Regions from separate parts of the Aquamicrobium lusatiense genome, predicted to be linked through region 2. Evidence: riboswitches for the same ligand, from Rfam matches in the RefSeq annotation. Region 2 holds a riboswitch; the other holds the start of a gene.
What was found. Region 2 has a riboswitch for S-adenosylmethionine ahead of metA (homoserine O-acetyltransferase MetA). Riboswitches for the same ligand answer to the same signal wherever they lie in the genome.
Positions count from the first base shown of each region.

Region 1 (9,843 bases), 590 kb from region 2:
GCGACGGCGATGACAGCAAGGGTGGCGACCATCCGCAGGACGACGCCTGGCAGGAGCTTCTGGCCCTGCTTGCCACGGTGGAGCCCACCGAACTCATCGATCCGACCGTTGGGGCGGAACGCCTGCTTTACCGGCTGTTCCACGAGCATGGCGTGCGCGTGTTCGAGAGCGCGGCGGTCGCCGACCGCTGCTCCTGCTCGCAGGAGCGGATCGAGGGCATGCTGCGCGGCTTCACCGTCGAGGAAATACAGGACAGCGTCGAAGACGGGCGCATCCGTGTCGAATGCCAGTTCTGCTCGAAGGCCTATGACTTCGAACCGGCCGACTTCCTGCCGGCAGGCACCTGACCATCGGTGCCGGACCATCGGATCAGGGGGCGGAAGAAAGGCTTCCGCTTTTTTTCCATCCGTCAGTTGACCGTGCGGCGTTCGTCCGGGAGATCGAGGGAAAAAGGTGGGATGACGACGTCGAAGGTTTCACCCCGCGCCGTGCGCATCGTGTAGGTACCCGCCATGAACCCCGACGGCGTGGTGAGCGGGCATCCGGATGTATATTCGTAGCTATCGCCCGGATTGAGTTCCGGCTGATCGCCAACGACGCCGGCGCCGCGAACCTCTTCGATACGCCCTGCACCGTCGGTTATGAGCCAATGGCGTGACATGAGCTGCACGAACTCGGGCGAGTGGTTCCGGATCGTTACCCGATAGCCCCACACATAACGGCCGCCGGAGGGGTCCGACCGTTCCTCCAGATAGAACGGCCTGACCCGTACCTCTATGTTGCGCGTGGTGGCGCTGTACATGATCCGCATCTCCCGGAAGCTTTCGCGCGCCTCCCCCGCGCCTCCCCCGGGGGGAGGGGGGAAGCGCGATATTCCATACGGAGAATTGGCCTGCGAAACCGTCAGGTCAAGCCTTGCCAGCGCTATGAGCCAGCACGCGACAGGGCCTGCCCGATGTCCTCCAGCAGATCGTCCGTATCTTCCAGGCCGATCGACAGGCGCAGCGTTCCCGGTCCGATCCCGCCTTCGGCGCGGGCTTCGTCGCTGAGGTTCTTGTGCGTGGTGGTGGCCGGATGCGTGATGAGGCTCTTGGCATCGCCCAGATTGTTCGAGATCAGCACGATATCCAGCGCATTCTGGAAGGCGAAGGCTGCTTCCTTGCCGCCCTTGACGTCGAGGCAGATCAGGGTCGAGCCGCCCGACATCTGCCGGGCGATGATATCGGCCTGCGGATGGTCGGGGCGGCCAGGATAGACGACACGTTCGATCTGTGGCGACTGCGCCAGAAAATCGGCGATGCGAGCGGCGGAGCGCATCTGCTGGTCGACGCGCACCGACAGCGTCTCCAGCCCCTTCAGCAGGGTCCATGCATTGAAGGGCGACATCGAGGGCCCTGTATGGCGGAAATAATCGTGCAGGTTTTCGTCGATCCATTCCTTGTCGGACAGGATGATGCCGCCCAGACACCGTCCCTGCCCGTCAATGTGCTTGGTGGCGGAATAGACGACGACATGGGCGCCGAGGTCCAGCGGCCGCTGCAGCAGGGGCGTGGCGAAGACGTTGTCGACGACAAGCCGCGCGCCGATGGAATTGGCCAGAGCCGCGACGGCGGCGATGTCGATGACCTCCAGCGTCGGATTGGTCGGGCTTTCGAGGAAGAACAGCCTGGTGTTGGGGCGCACCGCCTGTTCCCAGTTGGCGATGTCCTTGCCGTCGACCAGCGTGGCCTCGATGCCGTAGCGCGGCGCCAGCGTATCGATCACCCAGCGGCAGGAGCCGAACAGGGCGCGCGCCGCAACGATGTGGTCGCCCGCCTTCAGGCTGCACAGGATCGCGGTGGCGACCGCGGCCATTCCCGATGCGGTCGCGCGGGCATCCTCCGCCCCTTCCAGCTGGCACATGCGCTTTTCGAACATGTCGACGGTGGGGTTGGCATAGCGCGAATAGATGAAGCCGGGCACTTCGCCCTTGAAACGGGCCTCGGCGGATTCGGCCGTGTCATAGACATAGCCCTGCGTGAGGAAGATCGCCTCCGACATCTCGCCGAACTGCGACCTGAGGGTCGAGCCATGCACCAGGGTGGTACGGGGTCTCCAGTTACGTGTCTTGTCTGATGTCATGGCTCTCTTCCGAACAACAAAAAACCGGTCGCGAAAGTCGCAACCGGTACAGACGGCCTATGAGCCCGACGGTCCTTTAGCGACTTGTTTAACGTGGCTGCAAGCCGACCGGCCAAATCACCACGGGATAAGCCTTCCTTTAAACCTCCCCCGGTCTTGCGTCAATTGGCCGTATGTTTAAGACATTTTCGATCATTGGCCCCATTCCACGGCCGGGAGCGTATTGTGCGTCAGACAGGCATTCTTCCCGATCAGGACATCGCAGCTTTGTTCGAAAGCGGCGCGCTGAGCACGCCGCGCGCGCTCGATGCCGACCAGATCCAGCCGGCCAGCCTCGACCTGCGGCTTGGTGAGAAGGCGCTGCGCGTGCGCGCTTCCTTTCTGCCCGGCCCCGGCCACAGCGTCGCCGACAAGCTCGACCGCCTGCAACTGCACGAGATCGACCTGACGGCGGGCGCCGTTCTGGAAACAGGTTGCGTCTACATCGTTCCGCTTCTGGAAAGGCTGGCCCTGCCCGCCGACATCTCGGCCTCGGCAAACCCGAAGAGCTCGACCGGCCGGCTCGACATCTTCACCCGCGTGATGACTGATCATGGCGCCGAATTCGACAAGATCGCCGCCGGCTATCAGGGTCCGCTCTATCTGGAAGTGAGCCCGCGCACCTTCCCCATCGTCGCCCGCACCGGCTCGCGCCTGTCGCAGATCCGTTTCCGGACCGGCAATGCGCTTCTTTCCGAAGACGAGCTGCACGCCCTGCATCGTGACGAAACGCTCGTCGCATCCGATCAGCCCAATATTTCCGGCGGCGGCATCGCGCTGTCCATCGACCTCAAGGGCGATGCCAGCGGGCTGATCGGCTACCGGGCCAAGCACCACACGGGCCTCATCGACGTCGACCGCCGCGCCGCCCATGACGTGCTCGATTTCTGGGAGCCGCTCTACAATCGCGGCGCGGCCGACCTCGTGCTTGATCCGGACGAATTCTACATTCTGGTCAGCCGCGAAGCCGTACATGTGCCGCCGCTGCACGCGGCCGAGATGACGCCCTTCGATCCGCTGGTGGGCGAGTTCCGCGTGCATTACGCGGGCTTCTTCGACCCTGGCTTTGGTCATTCGGCCGCCGGCGGCACCGGCAGCCGCGCCGTGCTTGAGGTGCGCAGCCATGAAGTGCCTTTCATCCTCGACCACGGCCAGACAGTCGGCCGGCTGGTCTACGAGCACATGCTGCGCCGTCCCCAGGCACTCTATGGAACAGATCTCGGCTCCAATTATCAGGCGCAGGGCCTGAAACTTTCCAAGCATTTCCGCAGCAACGCCTGACGTTTCGTCAGGAGAAGAACTGCTTTGGTCTTAAAGCTTTCGGCTTGTAACAAGCCGATTGCTGTGCTTGGCTGCATTCAGGCCAAAGGGGGCCTGAGATTTTTTGGGAAGAGGTACACAATGCGTATTTCCGGATGGCTCACAGGCGTCGCAACGGCAGCCGTGATCGCCCTTGTTGCCGGGCAGGCGGCAGCACAGGAGGGCGGCAAGATCAAGATCGGCACCGAAGGCGCCTACCCGCCCTTCAACACCCTGACTGCCGACGGCAAGCTCGAAGGCTTCGACGTCGATATCGCCAGGGCGCTCTGCGAGCAGATGAAGGCCGAGTGCGAATTCGTCGTACAGGACTGGGATGGCATCATTCCCGCCCTTCAGGCCGGCAAGTTCGACGCCATCGTCGCCTCCATGTCGATTACAGATGAGCGCAAGGAACAGGTCGACTTCACCAATAAATACTATGTGACGCCACTGGCCGTCGCAGCACCCAAGGACAGCGATCTCACCGGCACCACGCCGGAAGCGCTTTCCGGCAAGGCCGTGGGCGCACAGGCCGCCACCACGCAGGCGATCTATGCGCAGGATCACTATGCCAAGGCCGGAGCCGACGTGAAGCTCTACCCGACGCAGGAGGAAGCCGTGCAGGATCTGCTCAATGGCCGTCTCGATGCCGTCGTCTCCGACAAGTTCGTCATGACCGACTGGCTGAAAAACTCGGATGACGGCGCCTGCTGCAAGCTGATCGGCGACGTGGAAGGAACTGAGCTGGAAACCGGCATTGCCGTCCGCAAGGGCGACAATGAGCTGCGCGAAAAGCTCAACGCCGCCATCGACGCCATCGTCGCGGACGGCACCTACAAGAAGGTTCAGGCCAAGTATTTCGACTTCGACATCTATTGAGACCTGAAGCGATCCGACAACGCCATGAACAAAGGCCGCAGCATACCGCTGCGGCCTTTTTGCCACACATTCCCCGGGATGTTTTGCCGGATCACAGACACCCCTTCTCCTGACGGAAAGCAAGCCTTATACGGAAAACATGACTCTTGTAGTCATGTTTTATACACCTATCTCTTTCATGTGAGAGAGATGGTTAAAGGGGGTCGTCAAACAGGCGCTTGCGCCTGGATGACGTGTGCTGGATGCGAATGACCAGATACTGAACAAGCCAGTCGCATCGGCATCACACAAGCCGACAGCGCACTCATCTTCCACTTCAGCCAGTCAGCCGACCAGCCGCAGGAGAAATCCTCGTGGAGGGCCGGTGCCTGTTGGCCGACAGCGAAGTGAGGGACACCGCAATGAATTTCCACAGAGCTTTCCGGACAGCTACGGCTATTGGCCTGCTGATGTCCGTCAGCCTGCTCTCGGCACATGCGCAGACAGCAGGCTCAAAAACCAAGGAAGAAAAGGAAAAGGCCAGGAAAGAACAAGCCGGAACCATCGTTCTCAACGAGGTTGTGGTGCTTTCGGCGGGCGAGCAAACCAAACAGGCGCCGGGCGTTTCCAACATCTCGGCCGAGGACATCGAAAAGTCGCCGCCAGCCAACGATATTTCGGAAATCATCCGCAAGATGCCCGGCGTCAACCTGACCGGAAACACCACCACCGGTAACCGTGGCAATCAGCGCCAGATCGACATCCGCGGCATGGGGCCTGAGAACACCCTCATCCTTATCGACGGCAAGCCGGTTCTTTCGCGCAACTCCGTCCGCTTCAGCTTCGGCGGCGAGCGCGATACACGCGGCGATTCCAACTGGGTTCCAGCAGAAGCGATCGAGCGTATCGAGGTGCTGCGCGGCCCGGCAGCCGCCCGTTACGGATCGGGCGCATCAGGCGGCGTGGTGAACATCATCACCAAGCGCGCTACGGAAAAATCGGTCAGCGTAACCACTTACGCAAATGTTCCGGAGGATTCCCGGGAGGGCGGCAACAGGCGGGCGAATGTCGTTGCCTCAGGCCCGCTGAGCGACGCTCTTTCCTATCGCATATACGGCAATATCAGCGTTACAGATCCCGATGATCTCGACATCAACGGCCCCGGCACGGAGACGGTGGACCGCAACGGCAACAAGGTGGTCACCATGAACCCGGCCGGCCGCGAAGGCGTCGTCAACAAGGACCTGAAGGGACTGCTGAGCTGGCAGGTCAATCCGGATCACCGTCTGGATTTTGAAGCGGGATTGAGCCGTCAGGGCAACAAATATGCCGGAGATACCCTGTTCGGCGGCACGTCCAGCGAGGTCCTTCAGGAGATCGCCCGCAAGGGCGAAGAAACCAACCGGATGACTCGCACGACGCTGTCGGCAACCCATGCGGGGCAATATGGTTTCGGCGATTCCGACAGCTACATTCAGTGGGAGCGCACGCTCAACAACCGGTTCCAGGAGGGCAATACCGGCGGCGGTGAGGGCACCATCATCACCAGCGGCGACGGGCCCCAGCGAGTGGAATCAACGCTCGACGTTGTTTCGGCACGTTCCGAATTCAACATTCCCGTAACGCTTGTCTACGATCAGAAAATGACGGTCGGCGTGGAATACAGGGGGGAATTCTTTGACGATCCGGCCTCGATCTCCATCGGGCAGGCGCTTCCCGGAGATGTGGGCGTGCCGCTTACACCCGGCGATCGTCCGACAAGCAGTTCCGCAAACATGGTCGGCATCTATTTCGAGGACAACATTCTGGTCGGAGACGACTGGATCGTCACTCCGGCGGTTCGTTTCGATTACCATGACAAGTTTGGCTTCAATGCGAGCCCAAGCCTCAATGCATCATGGAAACTCACCGACGACATCACGATCAAAGGGGGCATTGCAAGGCCGTTCAAGGCACCGAACCTGTTCCAGACCAACCCGAACTATATCTATAACAGCGCCGGCGGCGGCTGCCCTCCCGGACAGGGACCCTGCTATATTCTCGGCAACGAGGACCTCGATCCCGAGATCAGCGTCAACAAGGAGATCGGCATCAACTACACGAATGTTGCAGGCTGGAACGCTGGCATCACCTATTTCCATAACGACTACAAGAACAAGATAACCACGGGCGACACGATCTACGGGATCTTTCACAATATCTGGAACAATCGGCTCGGCGGATATTATGACAACTACGTCTATCGCTGGGAAAATGGCGGGCCTGGCGTCATTCAGGGGCTGGAAGGAAACCTGTCGGTTCCTGTTCTGGACAACCTGACCTGGTCGACGAACTTCACCAAGATGATCGAATCCCGCAACAGCCGGGGACAGCCCTACTCGCTGATCCCGGACTATACGATCAACACCTCGCTGGAATGGCAGGCTTCAGAAAAGCTGGCGCTCATGCTGTCAGCCACGCATTACGGCAAGATCAAGCCTGCAACGAGATCTTCCGGATACGGCAACAGCCCCATTACCGGCGTCGGGCTGTCCGAGCGGGAAGCCTATACGATCGTGAACACAGGCTTTGATTTCAAGGCTAACGAAAACTTCAAGTTCAGTGCCGGCATCAAGAACCTGTTCGACAAGAAGCTCCTGCGGACCGGCGAAGGCGCCAACACCTATAACGAACCGGGAAGAAGCTACTACATCTCGCTGAGCGGCACTTTCTGACCGAATGCTGTTTCAGAATTCCGGAGGACGGCACTCGCGCATCGCGCGGGTGCCGTTTTCCGTTCTGTACCATCCATGCGCGGAGAAAAATCGACGAAACGGAACCCGCCATGGTCAGGTTGCGTTCATCTTGGATATGCATTCTAAGTCACGGCTTGGCAGACAAGGAGATGGAAAACATGAACATCATGAAATTCGCGGCCATGGGTGCCGTGGCGCTGACGATCGGCCTTGCCGGTTGCTCGCAGACGCCGCAGCAGCAGCGCGCAACCACGGGCGCGGCACTCGGCGGCGCGGGTGGCGCGCTTGTCGGCCAGGCCATCGGCCGCGACACCAAGAGCACGCTGATCGGCGCCGGCGCCGGTGCGCTTCTGGGTGCGGTTGTGGCGACCTCGGGCGGCCCGCAGCCGGGCGATCGCCAGATGTGCCGTTATCAGGCGCCTGACGGACGCGTCTATGTCGCCGAATGCGACGATCGCTACTATCGCGGGCAATACTGAGATCAGAAAAACCGGGAGCCTGGAGCGGGTAGCGGGAATCGAACCCGCGCGTTCAGCTTGGGAAGCTGACAGGCTACCATTACATCATACCCGCGCAGCGCTTCGTTAGCATGCGCGGGGCTCGCCCCGCAATCACAAAGCGTTTGCCCTGCCTGCCTTCATTGAGGGTAAAACCCCGGCATGGTTTTGCTTGCAGCCTCGCCGTCCGTTGCCTATTTCAGAAACGAACGGATCGGAAGGAGAATGTCGTGTCCGCCCTTGCCCGCTTTCTCGGCGATTCGCCGATGCGCGTCCTTCTCAAGCTGCTCGTCGTCTCCTTCCTCGTCGGTCTGGTGATGAGCGCCTTTGGCTGGTCGCCCTATGACATCGTCATGGGCATCCGCAACTTCTTCCTCGACATCTGGAACCTCGGCTTCCGCGCCATCGATCGCGTGCTCGGCTATGTGTTGCTGGGAGCGGCGATCGTGATTCCGGCCTTCCTGCTGATCCGGATCGCCAATTACCGCAAATAGCAACGGCGCGGGCGGAGTCTAGCCGGCTGTGAACACGAAGCCACCCCCGCCGGCGCAGGCCGTCCCGGCCCAAACGCTCCCGGCCGAGACCTTCATCGTGTCCAACCGCACGGTGCTCGCCATCGCTGTGCCGATGACGCTGGCCTACATGACGACGCCGTTGCTCGGTCTCACCGATACGGCGATCATCGGCCAGTATGGCAATGCGGCGCTGCTTGGCGGTCTGGCCGCCGGTGCGCTGGTCATTGATGTGGTTTTCACCACGATGAATTTTTTGCGCTCCGGCACGACCGGCCTCGTTGCGCAGGCCTTCGGCGCCGCGGACCGGGGCGAAGAGCAGGCCGTGTTCTGGCGCGCCTTCTTCATCGCGGTGATGATCGGTCTCGCCATCACCGTTCTGGCGCCGCTCATCGCGGCCGGCGGCATCCGGTTTCTCGATGCCGAGCCGGAAGTCAGTTCCGCGCTCGAAACTTATGTGCGCATCCGTCTCGTGGGCGCGCCCTTCGCCCTCATCAACTATGCCGTGCTGGGTTATCTTCTGGGACGCGGCGAGGGCAGGACCGCGCTTGGCCTGCAAATCCTGCTCAACGGCACCCACGTTATCTTCTCACTGGTGCTGGGGTTGTATCTCGGCTGGAACGTTGCCGGCATCGCCTGGGGCACGGTCGGCGGCGAGCTGACCGCCGTGCTGGCCGGGATGGCGATCGTGCTCACGCGGTTTCGCAGGCAGGACCGCATCAGCCTTTCGCGGATCGCCGACATTGCCGCCATCACCCGCATGCTGTCGCTCAACCGCGACATCATGATCCGCTCCTTCGCGCTTCTGGCGACCTTTGCGCTGTTTGCCCGCCAGGGCGCCCAGTTCGGTACGGTGACGCTGGCCGCAAATGCCGTGCTGATGAATTTCTTCCTCACCACCTCCTTCTTTCTGGACGGCTTCGCCACCGCCGCCGAACAACTCACCGGCCGTGCCGTGGGCGCACGCGACCGCAACGCGTTCCGCCTTGCGGTAAAGCTGTGCGCCATATGGGGCTTCGTGCTCGCCGGCGTTGCCACCGCAGCCCTTTACATCTGGGGAAACGATCTGGTCGCCCTGCTCACCACGGCCGAGGATGTGCGCGAAGTCGCCAGTATCTTCCTGCCATGGGCGGCCTTCACGGCCATGAGCGCCGTGCTGGCTTTTGAACTCGACGGCGTGTTCATTGGGGCGACGTGGTCCTCCGACATGCGCAACACGATGCTGCTGTCCCTCGCGGCATTCGCCCTTGCCATGGTCGCGCTGACTCCCGTTTTCGGCAATCACGGTCTGTGGATCGCCTTGCATCTGTTCCTGCTGATGCGGGGGCTGGGGCTGCTTGCCATGCTGCCCCGGCGCGAGCGCGCGACATTCGCCTCGGGCGGCTGACGGACTGACGGTCAGGGCAATTCCGGAGCAAGCCGTCGCTTCACAGGGGCTTCGCGGCCCATTGGTCAAGCGCGCTGTCACGAAGGTCGCGCACAGAGCCAACGCCCTCGCGCTCAAGCGCGGCGCTCATGCCGGATACGACACGGCCCGGCAGCGAAGGGCCGGCAAAGATCATGCCCGTATAGAGCTGGACGAGATCGGCACCGGCGCGGATTTTTTCCAGCGCCGTCTCAGCCGAATCCACGCCGCCGACGCCGACGATGGCGATTTCCGGCCCGAGCAGCCGGCGCATCCTGGCCAGCACGGTGGTCGAGCGCCCGAACAGCACCTTGCCCGACAGGCCGCCGGTTTCCGCGGCCACCGCGCCGCTTTTCAGGGGCGGGCGCGAAATGGTG
Region 1 is NZ_JACHEU010000001.1:1,035,873-1,045,715, reverse strand. Features, by position in the region: gene HNR59_RS05005 (Hsp33 family molecular chaperone) at 1-347, shown strand, start outside; gene apaG (Co2+/Mg2+ efflux protein ApaG) at 410-802, opposite strand; gene HNR59_RS04995 (O-succinylhomoserine sulfhydrylase) at 925-2,121, opposite strand; SAM riboswitch at 2,178-2,255, opposite strand; gene HNR59_RS04990 (2'-deoxycytidine 5'-triphosphate deaminase) at 2,347-3,441, shown strand; gene HNR59_RS04985 (ABC transporter substrate-binding protein) at 3,562-4,338, shown strand; gene HNR59_RS04980 (FepA family TonB-dependent siderophore receptor) at 4,740-7,031, shown strand; gene HNR59_RS04975 (YMGG-like glycine zipper-containing protein) at 7,211-7,531, shown strand; tRNA gene HNR59_RS04970 (tRNA-Gly) at 7,552-7,625, opposite strand; gene HNR59_RS04965 (DUF6460 domain-containing protein) at 7,816-8,043, shown strand; gene HNR59_RS04960 (MATE family efflux transporter) at 8,072-9,448, shown strand; gene HNR59_RS04955 (quinone-dependent dihydroorotate dehydrogenase) at 9,489-9,843, opposite strand, start outside.
Region 1: linked by a shared signal. The riboswitch ahead of HNR59_RS04995 (O-succinylhomoserine sulfhydrylase) and the one ahead of metA (homoserine O-acetyltransferase MetA) in region 2 are both predicted to bind S-adenosylmethionine.

Region 2 (9,843 bases):
CTCCGGCGCATCGACCAGCGCGACCGCACCCGTTCCGGAATCGCGCATCAGCACGCCGAAATTGTCCTGACGGCACATGAACTGTTCGATCGCGATGGCCATACAAAATCTCCTGTGAGACCCAGAGATAGGGGCTGCACCCGCGCCTGTCACCCCTTTGGCTGGCAGAGGCTTCGTTGAACTCAGCCCCCGCAAGGGCTACCTTTGGCCCGGACCTCGCGAAACAGGCTTTTCATGCATTCTGACATCGTCGACCTGCGCTCGTTCTACGCCTCGCCGCTCGGCCGCCTTGCCGAGCGCTCGATTGCCATGTCGCTGTCGTCGATCTGGGCGCCGGTTCCGAACGAGCGGCTGGTGGGGCTCGGCTATGCGCTGCCATGGCTGGAGCGGTTCGGCGCTGATGCCGAGCGCGTCTTTGCCTTCATGCCGGCCACTCAAGGCGCCGTGGTGTGGCCCGCACAGGGCAAGGCCGCCACGGCGCTGGTGTTCGAGGAAGAGCTGCCGCTGATGGACTCCTCGGTGGACCGGATGCTTTTGGTGCACTCGCTCGAACATGTCGAGAACCCGCGCGAAACGCTGAACGAGATCTGGCGGGTGCTGTCGCCGGCCGGCCGGGTCGTCATCGTGGTGCCGAACCGGCGCGGCGTGTGGGCGCGCTTCGAGCACACCCCCTTCGGCACCGGCCGGCCCTATTCGCGAAGCCAGCTTGGCGAATTACTCAGGGAAACCAACTTCACGCCCGCCGCCTGGTCGGATGCGCTGTTTTTTCCACCCTCGCGGCGCAAATTCGTCATGCAGCTCAACAGCGTGCTGGAGCGCAGCGGACGCATATTGTGGCCGATCTTTTCAGGCGTCATCGCCGTGGAAGCGCAAAAACGCCTCTATCAGGGCATCCCGGTCGCCCAGCGCGCCTCGCGGCGCGTCTTCGTGCCGGTGCTGTCGCCACAGGGCGCGCCGAGCCTCGGCATGCGCTTTGCCGGATCATCCCGTTTCGGCGACGCCGAAACGGGCATTGTCCAGCCGGACGGCGGCAGCGCGGCGACCTGAGGCTGCTTTCCGCCGCCACACGTGTTCAGGGCGCGCTCGTCGTATCCAGCCTTTTCATGTCAGCGACGGAAAGGTGCAGGGATGCGGCACCTGTCAGGCTGTCGAGCTGATCCAGCGACGTGGCCGAAGCGATCGGCGCGGTGATACCGGGCCGCGCCATGATCCAGGCCAGCGCCACCTGCGCCTGAGTGACGCCGTGAGCTGCCGACACCTCGTCAAGGGCTGCGAGGATGCGCATGCCGCGCTCGTTCAGATAGGAAGCAGCGCTGCTGCCGCGCGTGCTTTTGCCGAGATCGGCCTTGCTGCGGTATTTTCCCGACAGGAAGCCCTTGGCCAGCCCGTAATAGCTGATGACGCCGATGCCCCTTGCCATGCACAGGTCGCGCAGCGGACCGTCGAATTCGCTGCGGTCATAGAGATTGTAGGCCGGCTGCAGCGCCTCATACCTGGGAAGACCGTGATGGTCGGCAGCATCAAGGGCGGCCTTGAGCTGGCCGGCGTCGAGGTTGGAGGCGCCGATATGGCGTACCTTTCCCTTCTCGATCAGCCGTTTGTAGGCCCCCAGCGTCTCGGCGTGCGGCACCGTCGGGTCGGGCCAGTGCGACAGATAGAGGTCAATCACGTCGGTCTGCAGCCGCTTCAGGGACGCCTCCACCGCCTTCTCGATATGCAGCGGCGACAGGTCCACCCGTCCCTGTCCGATGTCGGAGCCGACCTTGGTGATAAGAACCACCTTGTCGCGGTTGCCGCGGGCTTTCAGCCATTTGCCGATGATGGTTTCGGATTCGCCGCCCGAGTTGCCGGGAACCCAGCGGGAATAGACATCGGCCGTGTCGATGGCGTTGAAGCCCGCATCGACAAAACGGTCGAGCAGGTCGAAGGAGGTTTTTTCGTCGGCCGTCCAGCCGAAGACGTTACCGCCGAAAACCAGCGGGGCGATTTCAGGACCGGTGCGGCCCAGTGTTCTCTTCTGCAAGTCGGTCTCCCTTCAGGAATCGCCCGCAGCATAAGCCGGCGCCGCGTCGAAGATAGGGCTGGGATGCAAATTGCCAATGACGATCCGGGAACTATCCGGACAGCCCGATGCGCCGCTCCACATCTTCCAGCCAGTGATCGCGAATGCCGAGCGCCTGCAGATGGCGCACCGTGTTCGCCACATAATCCTCGTTGGGCCCCGACTGGCCGGCGGCTCCGCGCACCACGGCGGCGGCCGCCGTCTCGTCCAGCGCGCCCGCATACTGGCTGTGGCTGCGATCCGCCACATAGGCGATCGCGGCGGCACGCTCGCCATTGTCGAGCCGCACCGGAAGGCTGCGCTCAATGTAGACGTTGTTGACCTGCTCGCGCTCGCGCAGATAGGCGATCACGGCCTCGCGCGATGCCGCCTCCACCCTGAAGGCCATGCCGACGCACGAACCGCCCCGGTCGAGCCCCAGAACGAGGCCCGGCCGCTCGGGCGTACCACGATGGACGAAGGAGTAGATGCACAGCGCCCGGCGATAGCCATAGAGGTGAGCCCTGCGCGCCTCTGCATAATCGAAGCCAGGCTTCCAGATCAGAGAGCCATAGCCAAAAACCCAAAAATCGCCCATATCGCAAGACCAGAGTCGGGCACGGCAAAAAATCGCGCCGGGCAGCATGGTGAAGGTCCATTCCCTCACACCAACGGGTTAACGAGAGCGGCAGCATGACGTCAAGACATCAGGCGCAACCACGAAAGCGACGCGGTCTTTTATGGCTGTTTCTTTTCCTCGCCGTGCTGTTCGGGCTCTACAGCGCCGGCTGGTTCTATGCAGCCGACCGCATCAGGGATGAGAGCCGGCAGGCCATCGCCGATCTTTCAAGGAAAGGTATCCGCTCCGATTGCGCGAGACTTCGGGTTGAAGGCTATCCGCTGCGGCTCGCCGTTCTGTGCAATGGCATTGCCTATCAGGACGACGCCAAAGGCATTGCCGCGACCACCGGTGCTCTGGAGGCGAGCACCAGCATCTTCCGGCCCCTGGTGGCCGATGTGAACCTGCGCGGGCCGGTGAGGACACTGGCGCCGGGACTGGCGCCACTGTGGCTCGATTGGGACAGCCTCGATGTCAGCACCAAGCTGTTCTGGCCCCTGCCCCGGCAGGTGACGCTGACCGCAAACGGCGTTTCGGGCCAGACCGACCCGGAGGATGACGAGCCCACACAGCTTTTCAATCTGAGCGACATCGCACTCGACTTCTGGCCCGAAGGCGAAGACATCCTCTATCGTGGCAGCTTTGCCGAGCTGGATATCACCGCCGACGCGCTTCAGGGCCGCAACGTGCCATCGCTCGACGGTTTTGGCGAAGCCCGGCTGAAGAACGGCGTCGCGGTCGTGCAGTCGAAGCCGAAAAGCCTGCGCGGGCAGGCGCTCGACATCACCAATCTGGAACTGTCGTCCGGCGAAGCCCGCATTTCCGTGTCCGGGCCTGTCTCCGTCGACGAAGCAGGGCTGGTGGACGCGGACCTGATGATCCGCCTGACCAATCCGCAGGCCGTGGCGGAGGTTCTGGCGACTGCCGTTCCCGAAGAGGCGAAGAAGATAAGGCAGGGCTTCGGTGCGCTCGCCATGATGGGCAAACAGCCGGCGATGCCGCTGAAGATCGTCAAGGGCAATGCCATGATGGGCTTCATCCCGCTCGGCGCCATCAAGCCGCTTCCCTGACGCCTGCCCCAAGCGCAGAACAGCAAAGCGGCCGGAACCCGAGGGTCCGGCCGCTTTTTCATGTCGTGTTTTTCCGCTGCGCAGCCACTTGAAGCGTGTCGCGATCTTTCAGAGTCGCTCCTTACGCTTTAAGCTCCTGTCCTTACGCATGTCGTTATCCCAAAACCGGTTCCCATTTTCGGGCGACATGCGTCAAGGCTTGGCGGGCTGCTCCGCGACCTGACGGCCGAAGTTCGGGGCGTCGATATCCTGCCCTGCCTCGATGATCGAGCGGCGGATGGCGCGGGTGCGGGTGAACAGGTCGAACAGCTTCTCCCCGTCGCCCCAGCGGATCGCCCTTTGCAGCGAAGCGAGATCTTCCGAAAACCGCGCCAGCATCTCGAGGATGGCGTCCTTGTTGTGCAGGCACACGTCCCGCCACATGGTGGGGTCAGAGGCCGCCAGACGGGTGAAGTCACGGAAACCGGAAGCCGAATATTTGATGACTTCCTGCTTCGTCACCGTCTGCAGATCATCGGCAGTGCCGACAATGTTGTAGGCGATGATATGCGGCAGGTGGGAGACGATGGCCAGCGTGCGGTCATGATGGTCGGCGTCCATCGTGTCGATATTGGCCCCGCAGCGCCGCCAGAATTCCGACAGCCTCTCCAGCGCTGCCGGATCGGTTCCCGGCAGCGGGGTGAAGATGCACCAGCGGTTGCGAAACAGGTCCGCAAAACCGGAATCCGGACCGGAATCCTCGGTTCCCGCCAGCGGGTGGCCTGGGATGAAGTGGACACCGGCCGGCACATGCGGCTGCATCTGGGCGATGACGGAGAGCTTGGTAGAGCCGACATCGGTGAGGATGGCGCCGGGCTTCAGAGCCGGCGCGATCTGCTTCGCCACGGCTTCCGAAGCACCCACAGGCACGGAAACGATGACCAGATCGGCATCGCGCACGGCTTCTGCCGCATCGGTGGTGTAGCTGTCGCCGAGGCCGAGCTGTTCGGCGCGCTTCAGCGTCTCGGGACTGCGGGTGGAAATGGCCACATGGCCGGCGAGATGGTTCTGCCTGATCGCGCGGGCCAGCGACGAGCCTATGAGGCCGATGCCGACAAGGGCGACCTTCTCAAACATGGGTTCGGACATTTTCTCAACTTTTCAGGAATTCGGTCAGTGCGGCGACGACGCCGCGATTGGCTTCTTCGGTTCCGACTGTCATCCGCAGCGCGTTGGGAAAACCGTAGCCTGCAACGCGCCGCAGGATATACCCTCGCGCGGTCAGATACTCGTCGGCGGCCGAAGCCGAATGCCTGCCGTTCTCCGGAAAATGGAAGAGAACGAAGTTGGTGACGCTGGGCGTTACCCTGAGCCCGAGCGCCGTCAGCTCGCTGGTCAGCCAGGGCAGCCAGGTTTCATTGTGAGCAATGGACGTGTCGACATGCGCGCGGTCGCGCACCGCAGCAGTACCGGCCGCGATCGCCGTGGCGGTCACGTTAAAGGCATCGCGAATGCGCTCGACGGCCTCGATGATGTGCGTGGGCGCATACATCCAGCCGATACGCGCGCCGCCGAGGCCGTAAGCCTTGGAGAAGGTGCGGGTCATGACAACGTTCTCCGCGCCCGCCACCAGCTCGACGCCCGCCTCGTAATCGTTGCGGCGCACATATTCGGCATAGGCCGCATCGAGGATCAGCATGACGTTCTTCGGCAGGCCGGCATGCAAGCGCCGCACCTCCTCGAAGGGAATGTAGGTGCCGGTCGGATTGGCGGGATTGGCGAGGAACACCATGCGCGTGCTGTCGGTGATGCCGGCAAGGATGGCATCGACATCGACGCGCTCGTTGGTTTCAGGCGCGATGATCGGCGTTGCTCCCGCCGCCATGATGGCGATGCGGTAGGCGAGGAAGCCATATTGCGGATAGATCGCCTCGTCGCCCGGAGCCAGATAGACACGCGACAACAGCGCCAGCGCCTCATCGGAGCCGTTGAAGCACATGATGTTGGCCATGTTCAGACCATGCGCCTCGGCGATCGCCTCGCGCAGGCGCGTTGACGAACCGTCGGGGTAGAATTCCAGCCGGCCGGCCACTTCACGCGCGGCTTCGATCGCCTTTGGCGAGGCACCCAGCGGGTTCTCGTTGGCGGAAAGCTTGTGCAGCTTCACACCGGCAGGAGCAGCGCTTTTGCCCGGCACATAAGCCTCGATGTCCAGAATACCGGCGCGGGGCTGGGGACGGGAGTTTTCTTGTGCCGTGGTCATGATCAGAATCCGTTGAACGCCGGAACATTCCGGCAAGATGCTCGGAAATAACCGCCATGAAGAGCAATGTCGAGGGTGAAGACTTGGCACAGGGCATCTCTGGCTTCGTCCATCTCTGGCCCGTACATCTGTGGCCCGTGCACCTGTGGCCCCGTGCACCTTGGCATTGACGCAGGCACAAGCCGGCCATAGATAGAAAACCGTTCCGTGGTGATTTGGCCGGTCGGCTTGCAGCCACGTTAAAGAAGTCGCTAAAAAGGCCGAGGCTGACGAGCACGTCGGGACCGGCCGCGATTTCGCCGCCGGTCTTTTTGTTTGGAGCTTGTGCAATGCCGATCAAGATTCCCGATCAGCTACCTGCCCGCGAAGTCCTCGTGCGCGAGGGTGTATCCATCATGGACGAACGCACCGCGATGCGTCAGGATATTCGCCCGCTCCAGATCGGCCTGCTCAACCTGATGCCGAACAAGATCCGTACCGAAACGCAGTTCGCGCGCCTGATGGGCGCCACGCCCCTTCAGGTGGAGCTGACGCTGGTGCGCGTCGGCAATCACAAGGCCAAGAACACGCCGGAAGAACATCTGATCTCCTTTTACCAGACATGGGACGAAGTGCGGGACCGGAAGTTCGACGGCTTCATCATCACCGGCGCGCCGATCGAGCTCCTGCCCTTCGAGGAGGTCAACTACTGGAAGGAGCTGGAGCAGATACTCAACTGGACGACCACCAACGTCCATTCGTCCTTCTTCATCTGCTGGGGCGCCATGGCCGCCGCCTGGCACTTCCACCGCATCCCGAAATACACGCTGGAGAAGAAGGCCTTCGGCGTCTACCGGCACCGCAACAACGCGCCGACCTCGCCCTATCTGGCCGGATTTTCGGACGACTTCGCAGTGCCCGTGTCGCGCTGGACGGAAGTGCGCAGCGCCGACATCGCGCCATCCAGCGGGCTCGATCTGCTGATGGAATCGGACGTGACGGGCCCCTGCCTGCTGTCGGAGCAGAAGGGCAACCGGCTCTATATGTTCAACCACATCGAATATGATTCGACGTCGTTGAAGGAGGAGTACGACCGCGATGTCGCCGCCGGCACGGCAATCGAGGTGCCGCACAATTATTATCCGGACAACGATCCGGCACGGCCGCCGCTCAACCGCTGGCGCTCCCATGCCCATCTGCTGTTCGGAAACTGGCTGAATCAGGTCTACCAGTCGACCTCCTTCGACCTCGACAAGATCGGCACGAGCTGAGGCCTGCTTGAACGGGAGCGACGGGTTCGCAGGGAAGGCGTGGAAGTTCTGCCTCCCTGCCCGCTCATCCGCATTGAGCGCGCACATTGGTTGCGTACTGGCCCAAAACTCGTTCACGGTTGCGATTGGACGCGCAATATAAAACGATTTAAAAGGCGCTGACCACATCGTTGCAGGCGGCTACAATGACTGATCAGGGCCACAAGGACATCGCCATGCGCGGCCGCTGGGCGGTGGCCGCCATGTTCTTCGTCAACGGTTTCATCACCGGAAGCTGGGCCCCGCAGATCCCCACGCTGCTCGTGCGTCTGGAGATCAGCAAGTTCACCCTGGGCCTGCTCATCCTGCTGTTCGGCGCGGGTGCCGTGGTTGCCATGTCATGGTGCGGCCATTTCATTGCCAGGTACGGATCCGGCGTCACGCTTAAGCGCATTTCCGTCGGCACGAGCTTCGGCCTGCTTCTGGTTGCCATGGCGCCGGACGTAACCCTTGCCGCCGTCGCCATGGTGATCTTTGGCGGCCTGATCGGGGCGATGGACGTGGCCATGAACACCAATGCCGTGGTGGTCGAGCGCCGGCTCGGCCGCGCCATCATGTCGTCGTCGCATGGTTTCTGGAGCCTTGGCGGCTTCGTGGGTGGTGGCCTTGGCGGCATGGGCATCCAGACTTTCGGCCATCTCGCCCATGCGGTCATCATCACGATCGTGGCCCTTGCCGGCGTTTCGCTGGCCATGCGCCATGTCGTGACCGAGAACAGGCCGGCAACGGCGCAGGAGCGCCCGCGCTTCACCCTGCCGCGCAATCCGCTCATCTACCTGATCGGCGTGATGGCGCTGTTTTCCATGACCCCGGAGGGCGCCGTGCTCGACTGGGCAGCCATTTATCTTCAGCAGGAGCTTGGCGCCGACCTCGCCACGGCCAGCCTCGCATTTGCCGCCTTTTCCGGCGTGATGGCCTGCATGCGGTTCGCCGGCGATTCGGTTCGCAATCGTTTCGGCGCGGTGACCACGCTGCGTGCCTGCGCGCTGCTGGCCTGCGCCGGGATGCTGGGTGCCGGGCTCTCGCCCCTGCCCTGGATGGCCATCGCCTGCTTCGCCCTGTGCGGTGTGGGCATCGCCAACATGGTGCCGATCGCCTTTTCCGCCGCCGGCAACCAGCAGGGAATTCCCTCCGGCATCGGCATGAGCGTTGTCACCACCATGGGCTATTGCGGCATTCTGGTCGCGCCCTCCGCCATCGGCTTCATCGCCGAGCATATCGGCTTCGGCCCGGTTTTTATCGGGCTGTCGGGCTTGCTGTTCATCGTCTTCCTGATGTCGGGACTGGCCCATCGTGCCGACTACACAGCAGACCACCCCGGCGAATAAACGGGACCGGCGCTGGGCGGGGTCAGACCCGGCCCAGCAGCACCAGTATCAGCAGGATGACGAGCACGACGCCGACAATGCCCGAGGGGCCATAACCCCAGTTGCGCGAATGAGGCCAGCTGGGAATGGCGCCGATCAGGATCAGCACCAGAACGATGATGAGAAGGGTCGTAAGAGGCATGGTCGAACTCTCCCGCCTTGTGATTGTCTCATTTCACAATGCGCGAGCCGCCGCCGTGTTCCCTTGTTTCCGAAACCACGAGCCCTGCAACGAAAACCCCTCGATCCCGGCTGGTGCCGCGAACCGAGGGGTTGCAATTCCCTGAAGGCCGCTCTCACGCAGCCTTTTGCCCTCAACGACCGATGTCAGCCGGCGCGATACTGCGCGACTATGGCATCGCCCATTTCGGCGGTGCTGACCTTCTTCATGCCTTCCGACATGATGTCGCCGGTGCGATAGCCTGCGTCCAGAACCGCCGAGATCGCCTTCTCCAGGCGGTCGGCTTCTGCGACCATGTTGAAGGAGTAGCGCAGGCACATGGCGAAGGAGGCGATCATGGCGATCGGATTGGCGATGCCCTTTCCGGCGATGTCGGGCGCCGAACCGTGCACCGGCTCGTAGAGCGCCTTGCGCTTGCCGGTCTTCGCGTCCGGCGCGCCGAGCGAGGCGGAGGGCAGCATGCCGAGCGAGCCGGTCAGCATCGCGGCCACGTCGGAGAGCATGTCGCCAAACAGGTTGTCGGTGACGATGACGTCGAACTGCTTGGGCCAGCGCACGAGCTGCATGCCCCCGGCGTCGGCCAGCATGTGGTCGAGCTTCACGTCGCTGAACTTAGCCTTGTGTGTGGCGGTGACGACCTCGTTCCACAGCACGCCAGACTTCATGACGTTGCGCTTTTCCATCGAGGTGACGTGGTTGTTGCGGGTGCGGGCCAGCTCGAAGGCGACGCCTGCGATGCGCTCGATCTCGAAGGTGTCGTAGATCTGCGTGTCGATGCCGCGCTTCTGGCCGTTGCCGAGATCGATGATCTGCTTGGGCTCGCCGAAATAGACGCCGCCGGTCAGCTCGCGCACGATGAGGATGTCGAGGCCTTCGACCACATCCTGCTTGAGCGAGGAGGAAGCAGCCAGCGCCGGATAGCAGATGGCCGGGCGCAGATTGGCGAACAGTTCGAGATCCTTGCGCAGGCGCAGCAGACCGGCCTCGGGGCGCACCTCGTAAGGCACGTCATCCCACTTCGGACCGCCGACCGC
Region 2 is NZ_JACHEU010000001.1:442,597-452,439, forward strand. Features, by position in the region: gene gloB (hydroxyacylglutathione hydrolase) at 1-102, opposite strand, end outside; gene HNR59_RS02285 (class I SAM-dependent methyltransferase) at 235-1,047, shown strand; gene HNR59_RS02290 (aldo/keto reductase) at 1,073-2,023, opposite strand; gene HNR59_RS02295 (gamma-glutamylcyclotransferase) at 2,115-2,639, opposite strand; gene HNR59_RS02300 (DUF2125 domain-containing protein) at 2,735-3,730, shown strand; gene HNR59_RS02305 (prephenate/arogenate dehydrogenase family protein) at 3,923-4,858, opposite strand; gene HNR59_RS02310 (pyridoxal phosphate-dependent aminotransferase) at 4,863-5,972, opposite strand; SAM riboswitch at 6,170-6,248, shown strand; gene metA (homoserine O-acetyltransferase MetA) at 6,302-7,222, shown strand; gene HNR59_RS02320 (MFS transporter) at 7,408-8,589, shown strand; gene HNR59_RS02325 (DUF3309 family protein) at 8,612-8,770, opposite strand; gene leuB (3-isopropylmalate dehydrogenase) at 8,956-9,843, opposite strand, start outside.